Linked DNA regions of Methanotorris igneus Kol 5. Each later gene encodes a partner of the first gene's protein in a complex. Links are inferred from orthologs where the notes say so. Each region holds a gene or a part of one and is shown on either strand. Other genes may lie near its edges.

Region 1 (3,978 bases):
AGGACTTTCTCCAATTGAATACTTCTTCCACGCAATGGGAGGTAGGGAAGGTCTTGTTGACCAGGCTGTTAGAACTGCACAATCTGGTTACATGCAGAGAAGATTAATTAACGCTCTCCAAGATTTAAGGGCAGAGTATGATGGAACTGTAAGAGACTCAAGAGGAACAATAATTCAATTTGTCTATGGAGAAGATGGAGTAGATCCATCAAAAGCAGACCATGGTAAGGCAGTTGATATTGACAAAATAATAACCAAAGTTAAGGCAAAATATGAAGAATAATTGGGGCAATTTTGTCAAATAATTTTCATCGGTGGGTAACATGGAGTTAGCGGAAATGATTAAGAAAAAAGTTGAAAATACGGAGTTGCCACTTTCATTAAAAGAGGAATTGGTAAGCAAACTTGTAAAAGAGAACATAACGGATGAAAAAATTATTGATGAAATTATTGAAGAGACAGTTAAAGCTTATAAGAGGACACTTGTTGAACCAGGGGAAGCTGTTGGGGTTGTTGCAGCACAGTCCATTGGTGAGCCAGGTACTCAGATGTCCTTGCCCTATGATGAGAAGATCGTAATTAAGGAAGGAGAGAACGTCAGATTAGTTGAGATCGGCAGATTTGTTGATGAATGCATAGAGAAATTTGGATTCGTTAAGCAGGGAGTTCATGAAATCTGCGATTTGCCAGTAGATGTCTACGCACTGAGCCTGGATCAGGACGAAAAAGTCCACTGGAAGAGAATTACAAGCGTTATAAGGCACAGATTCAGCGGGAAACTCATAAGGATTAAGACGAGGTCTGGAAGAGTAATCACCGCAACTCCTTATCACTCGTTCGTCGTCAGGCAGAACAATAAAGTAGTGCCCATAGAGGGTAGAAAGCTCAAGGTTAGAGATAGGATTCCGGCGATAAGGTACATGCCATTGAACTGCATATCCGCAATCGACCTAGCTGAGTTCGTCAGCTATCCAGTTTCTGGTGATTCAATAAAGCCGATCAACGGTAAGGTTATTGATAGAAAGCTCGAATTGGACTTCGACCTCGGATACTTCTTGGGTATATACCTAGCAGACGGCTATTCAACGAAATACTTCGTGTCGATCTCGAATACAAACAAGGAGGTCATCGAAATAGTCAGAAAGTTGGCGGAGAGACTTGGTATTAAGACGGCTGAATACGATAACCACAGCGGATTTTCAAAGAGTCATGACATAAGGTTGTACTCTTCAGTTCTAAGTGAGTTCGTCCAGAACTTTGGTAGTAATGCAGAGGAGAAGAAGATTCCAGACTTCGTGTTTAGCGCTGAGAAGGAGTTCGTCAGAGGTATATTGCAGGGTTATTTCGACGGAGACGGAAGTGTAAGCGTTGAAAGAAAGACGATTAGAGCGTTCTCATCATCCAAAGATCTGATAGACGAAATAGCCCTGTTACTAACAAGGTTCGGAATATTCTGCGTTAAGAGAAGGGTAAAGGGACAGTACGGAATCGAGATATCCTACAGGTACGCTAAGAGGTTTGCAGAGGAGATAGGTTCCTCCATTCCAGAAAAGGCTAGGAAGCTTGAGAAACTTGTTGAATCGCTGAAATCTAAAACCACGTACGATCTAATAGACGTGATCCCATCGATAGGTTCGGCACTTTTAGATGCCTCTAAAAAGCTCGGATATCCGTTGCACTACGCGAGGAAGTTTGTCAGAAAGCAGAAGATAGGAAGAACTACCTTGCAAAGGCATCTTACAAAACTTGAAGAGCTCGCTAGAGCGAAAAACGTTGAATTGGAAGAGTTGAAGGTTCTTAGAAAAGCCGTAGAGAGTGATGTCATCTGGGATGAAATAGTATCGATAGAGGAAGTCAACTACGATGGCTATGTCTATGATTTAAGCGTTGAAGGTCTGGAAACTTTCACGACGGCCGAAGGTTTGATCACACACAACACGATGAGAACCTTCCACTATGCGGGAGTCGCGGAACTTAACGTTACTCTTGGTTTGCCAAGGATGATTGAGATTGTTGATGCGAGAAAGGAACCATCAACACCAATGATGACAATTTATTTGGAGGAGGACTATAGATACGATAGGGCAAAAGCAGAGAAAGTCGCAAAGGAAATTGAGAGTACTACCGTCGATACAGTTTCCAAAAGTGTCAGTATTGATTTAATAAGGGAGTGTATAACCATTGAGTTGGATGAAGATAGGTTAAGGAGTAGGGATTTAACCATAGATGATGTTGTTGACGCAATTAAGAAAAAGTTGAAATTAAAAATTGAGGTTGATGGAAATAAGTTATATTTAAAAATAAAGAACCCATCTCTCAAAACTTTAAGAAAGAGATTGCCAAAAGTTAGGTCTGTGCAGTTGAAAGGAGTGCCAAATATTGAAAGGGTTATAATTAAAAAAGAAGGGGATGAATACGTTCTCTACAGTGAAGGTTCTAACTTGAAAGAGGTCTTTAAAATTGAGGGTGTAGATAAAACAAGAACTATAACAAACAACATTATAGAGATTCAGGAAGTTCTTGGAATTGAGGCAGCAAGGAATGCAATTATAAATGAGATGAAATCAACCTTGGAAGAGCAGGGTCTTGATGTTGATATAAGGCACTTGATGCTTGTGGCAGATATTATGACAGCAGATGGGGAAGTTAAGCCAATAGGTAGGCATGGGGTCGGTGGAGAAAAAGCATCTGTCTTGGCGAGGGCGGCATTCGAGGAGACAGTTAAACATTTATATACTGCGGCGATTAGGGGTTATAAAGATGAGTTGAAGGGAGTTATTGAAAACGTTATTGTAGGTAAGCCAATCTACTTAGGAACTGGGTGTGTTAAGTTGTATATTGATAGGGACTATGAAGAGGGTAAAAGTATAAATACTACTAACTTAAATAATAAGGTTGCCGAAGATAGAGATAATTAATATATTTAAACTCTTTTATTTTTTGATATATTCTAACTGTTGTTTAAACCATTTTTGTTGTTTTAAAATGACATTTCAAAATCATGTCCGTATACAAAAAGTATAAAAATAACTTTGAACTATTATAACCAACACATTCAAAACCTTTACGCTTAAAATCAAACAAAATATTTTGGAGGAAAAATCCTCCGGAGTAAAAAATGAGAAGGAGGAGTGAAAATGGATATAAATAAGGCAATTAGAACTGCGGTTGATACTGGAAAAGTTATATTAGGTTCAAAAAGAACAATAAAATTCATAAAACACGGAGAAGGTAAATTGGTTATTATTGCTGGTAACTGTCCAAAAGAACTTGAAGAGGATGTAAAATACTATGCAAAACTCTCAGATATTCCAGTTTATACCCACAATGTAACATCATTAGAATTAGGGGCTATCTGTGGGAAACCTTTCCCAGTTGCTGCACTTCTTGTCCTCGAAGAAGGGAACTCAAATATTTTGAGTTTAATAAAAGAAGGAAATTCAGGTGATATTTAATGAAAGTTAGGTTAACAACAGAAGAAATTATGAAAATTGGTTATTTTGAAAAATTAAGCGGTGCAACTGTCATCGATTGTATTTGTGATGATGATAGGATTGTATTTGTTGTTAAAGAGGGAGATATAGGTGCAGCAATTGGGAAAGGTGGAGAAAACGTAAAAACCGCCATGGAGAAATTTGGTAAAAAGATTGACATCATAGAATATTCATCAGACCTTAAAAAATTCATCAAAAATATATTTGCTCCAATAGAATTGGAAGACGTTTGGTTCAAAAAAATTAATGGGGAATTAATAGCATATGTAAGAATAAATCCTAAATTTAGAAGAGCAGTTATTGGAAACAGAGGAAGAAACATTGAAAGAGCTGTGCAAATTGCAAGAAGACACACCGACGTAAAGAATATAAGGGTCATTGTAGGAAATAGAAGGAGGCCATTCAGAAAAAGATTTGGGGGTAAAAAAGTACTTAGAGATACAAGCAAAGAATCAGTAGAAATGCAAGCTCAAGCAACTAAAAC
Region 2 (2,877 bases), 640 kb from region 1 along the record:
AACATCTAAGGTGTATTCTTTATCCAACTGAAACTCACTCCCATAAACATACTCTGCCTTAACCCCCATTGCTTCAAAACATCTCTTGTTGTATTCCGCTAATTCTTTAATTTCTTCCATAGTTCCTTTCTGATTTAAGTAAGCATGTAAATCAGCAAGCAATATAACAACATCAAATCCCGCATTCTGCAAGTCAATCATCTTTCTTATTTGCAAGTAATGTCCTAAATGTATCTTTCCACTTGGTTCAAATCCAATGTATGCCCTCTTATCTTTCTTCTCCATAACTTCCTTTAATTCTTCAACAGATACTACTTCCAAAGTATTTTTTAATATATCATCAATCATAGTTTTTCCCTCCCTTATATTTAACGGCAAAACCCAAGGTTTTGCCAAATATTTTTTGATTATGCACAATAGCCACTTATAACGCAAATGGCTATATATAAACCCCAAAAAATAAATAGGTAATGTTAATGTTTAATGTAAGGGATTATGGACGAAAATTTTTATACTCCATCTTATATATTTAATTTGGTGAGAAAATGAGAAAAGTCATTACTGCAAAAACATCATGTAGTGAAGAAATGCTTGAAATTTGCGATAGAATATCAAAATTAAACATTGACTGCTTAATAGAATCAAGAGAAAATTTGTTGAGGATTAAGATTTTTGGTTATGACAAGGATTCAATTGTTGAAAATTACAGAACAATAGTATCAATAATAGAGAGAGTCCACAGAAAATATACAAAAGATGAAGAAGGAATGTATGAATATAGTTTAAGTGATTTGAAATATCCTGTAAACAAGGATTTAATAATCGATACCTTAAAAGCTTTAGGTCATAATGTTAAGTATTTAAAGGAAGAAGGTGTTATTAAAACTTCACTTGAATTGGATAAGTTAAATGAAATTTTATGTGAGTTGAATGAAATTTATGGGGAACTTGCATTTAGAAACATTGGTTCAAAACCAGTAAAGAATGTTATTGTTCTTGCGGCCTATTTAACTGGTAAAGACGTTGATGAGGTAATTGAAGAAGGACTCGAAAAGGAATTTTTCAGGGAAGAAAATGGAAGAATCGTATTAAATAAAGATATAAAGTTGGCAAAAAAGGAACTCGCAGGAATAGAAGTCGAAAAACAATAAATTAAAGTTAATTTAATGTAAATTTAATTTAAAATTTTTTCTTTTAATTTTCATAAAATAAAGGAGGAGATAAATTATGGACAAAAAAATGGTAAAAATTTTAGAAAAAAAAGAAAATTTAATAGAAGTTGAGTTGTTAAATGAAGACCACTCATTGTGTAATGTGTTAAAGGATATTTTGCTAAATAAAGATGGTGTTTTGATGGCCTCCTATTCAATAGACCACCCAGTTTTAGACCCCAACACCGGAAGATATATATCAAACCCAAAGTTATTGGTTAAGACCAAAGAAGGTATTAATGCAGAAGAAGTTTTAAAAGAGGCACTAAAGGATTTAATAAAGATGTGTGACGAATTATTACAGAACATAAACTAAGGATAAAATATAAAAAACATGAGGACAGTTAAAGTTAAATACCTCTTATGATATTAATTAGGCATAATATCAATCTATTAAATTTTTAGCATGCATACAAATCAATAACAAATCTACTTTTTTCAATACATTATTTTAAAAATTAAAGAATAAACAATCACGTATGGTTAAAAATCGTAATTTTTAGCTAAGCTATCTTTGCAGTAATATTTATATAATAGGTTATGTATAGTAATGATGCTCTATACACTAATTAAAGGGAGGCAATAGCATGGACAGAGAAAAGATATTGCAAGCAGTGAAGGAGGCTCGCCGCCTTGCGAAGCCGCGAAACTTCACACAGTCATTCGACTTAGTAGTGAACCTCAAGGAATTGGACCTATCAAGGCCAGAGAACAGGTTAAAAGAAGAAGTAGTATTGCCTCATGGAAGAGGTAAAGAAGCAAAAATCGCGGTTATCGCAAAAGGGGATTTGGCGGCTCAGGCAGAAGAATTAGGTTTAACTGTTATTAGAGAAGAGGAATTAGAAGAATTAGGTAAAGACAAAAGAAAAGCAAGAAAGGTTGCAAATGCTCATGATTTCTTCATAGCTCAGGCGGACATGATGCCTTTGGTTGGTAGATACCTTGGTCCAATATTAGGTCCAAGAGGGAAGATGCCAAAACCAGTTCCTGCAAATATCAATTTAAAGCCATTAGTTGAAAGACTTAAAAAGACAGTTGTTGTAAACACAAGAGATAAACCAATATTCCATGTTTTAGTCGGTAATGAAAAGATGAGTGATGAACAAGTTGCTGAAAATATCGAGGCCATATTAAACACAGTCGCTAAGAAATACGAGAAGGGGCTTTACCACGTTAAAAGTGCATATGTAAAACTCACAATGGGGCCAGCAGTTAAAATAGAAAAATAAGGGGATGGAAAAAATGACATCAGCAGTAGCAACACAACGTAAAATTGCCCCTTGGAAAATTGAGGAGGTAAAGACATTAAAGGAACTCCTCAAAAGTAAACCTGTCGTAGCAATAGTTGACATGATGGAAGTTCCTGCAAGACAGCTCCAAGAGATTAGAGATAAGATTAGAGGAAAGATGATTTTAAGAATGTCAAGAAACTCACTAATCATAAGAGCAATCAAAGAAGTTGCTGAAGAAACAAACAATCCTGAATTTGCTAAACTCGCTGACTATGTTGAGAAAGGGGCAGCAATCCTTGTTACAGATATGAACCCATTCAAGTTATTCAAAGAATTAGAAGCAAGTAAAACACCTGCTCCTATAAAAGGAGGAGCAATCGCACCTTGTGACATTAAAGTCCAAAAAGGTTCAACAGGGATGCCTCCAGGTCCAT

Evidence for each region.
Region 2: METIG_RS07800 (region 1) and METIG_RS04675 share a complex: the UniProt entries of both Methanocaldococcus jannaschii proteins name them as parts of the RNA polymerase complex. The link is inferred for Methanotorris igneus Kol 5 from one-to-one orthologs.

What each region holds. Positions count from the first base shown.
Region 1 is NC_015562.1:1,585,084-1,589,061, forward strand. The notes cover bases 1-3,120. They hold METIG_RS07800 (DNA-directed RNA polymerase subunit A''), read left to right. Parts: upstream 1-323; coding sequence 324-2,918; downstream 2,919-3,120. Other genes in these bases: rpoA1 (DNA-directed RNA polymerase subunit A'), read left to right, coding at 1-283. Outside these bases: METIG_RS07805 (50S ribosomal protein L30e), read left to right, coding at 3,138-3,455; METIG_RS07810 (NusA-like transcription termination signal-binding factor), read left to right, coding at 3,455-3,978. UniProt on the Methanocaldococcus jannaschii protein: DNA-dependent RNA polymerase (RNAP) catalyzes the transcription of DNA into RNA using the four ribonucleoside triphosphates as substrates. Forms part of the jaw domain.
Region 2 is NC_015562.1:946,368-949,244, forward strand. It holds METIG_RS04675 (DNA-directed RNA polymerase subunit L), read left to right. Parts: upstream 1-1,227; coding sequence 1,228-1,527; downstream 1,528-2,877. Other genes in the region: METIG_RS04665 (tyrosine--tRNA ligase), read right to left, coding at 1-348; METIG_RS04670 (DUF2067 family protein), read left to right, coding at 546-1,151; METIG_RS04680 (50S ribosomal protein L1), read left to right, coding at 1,799-2,440; METIG_RS04685 (50S ribosomal protein L10), read left to right, coding at 2,454-2,877. UniProt on the Methanocaldococcus jannaschii protein: DNA-dependent RNA polymerase (RNAP) catalyzes the transcription of DNA into RNA using the four ribonucleoside triphosphates as substrates.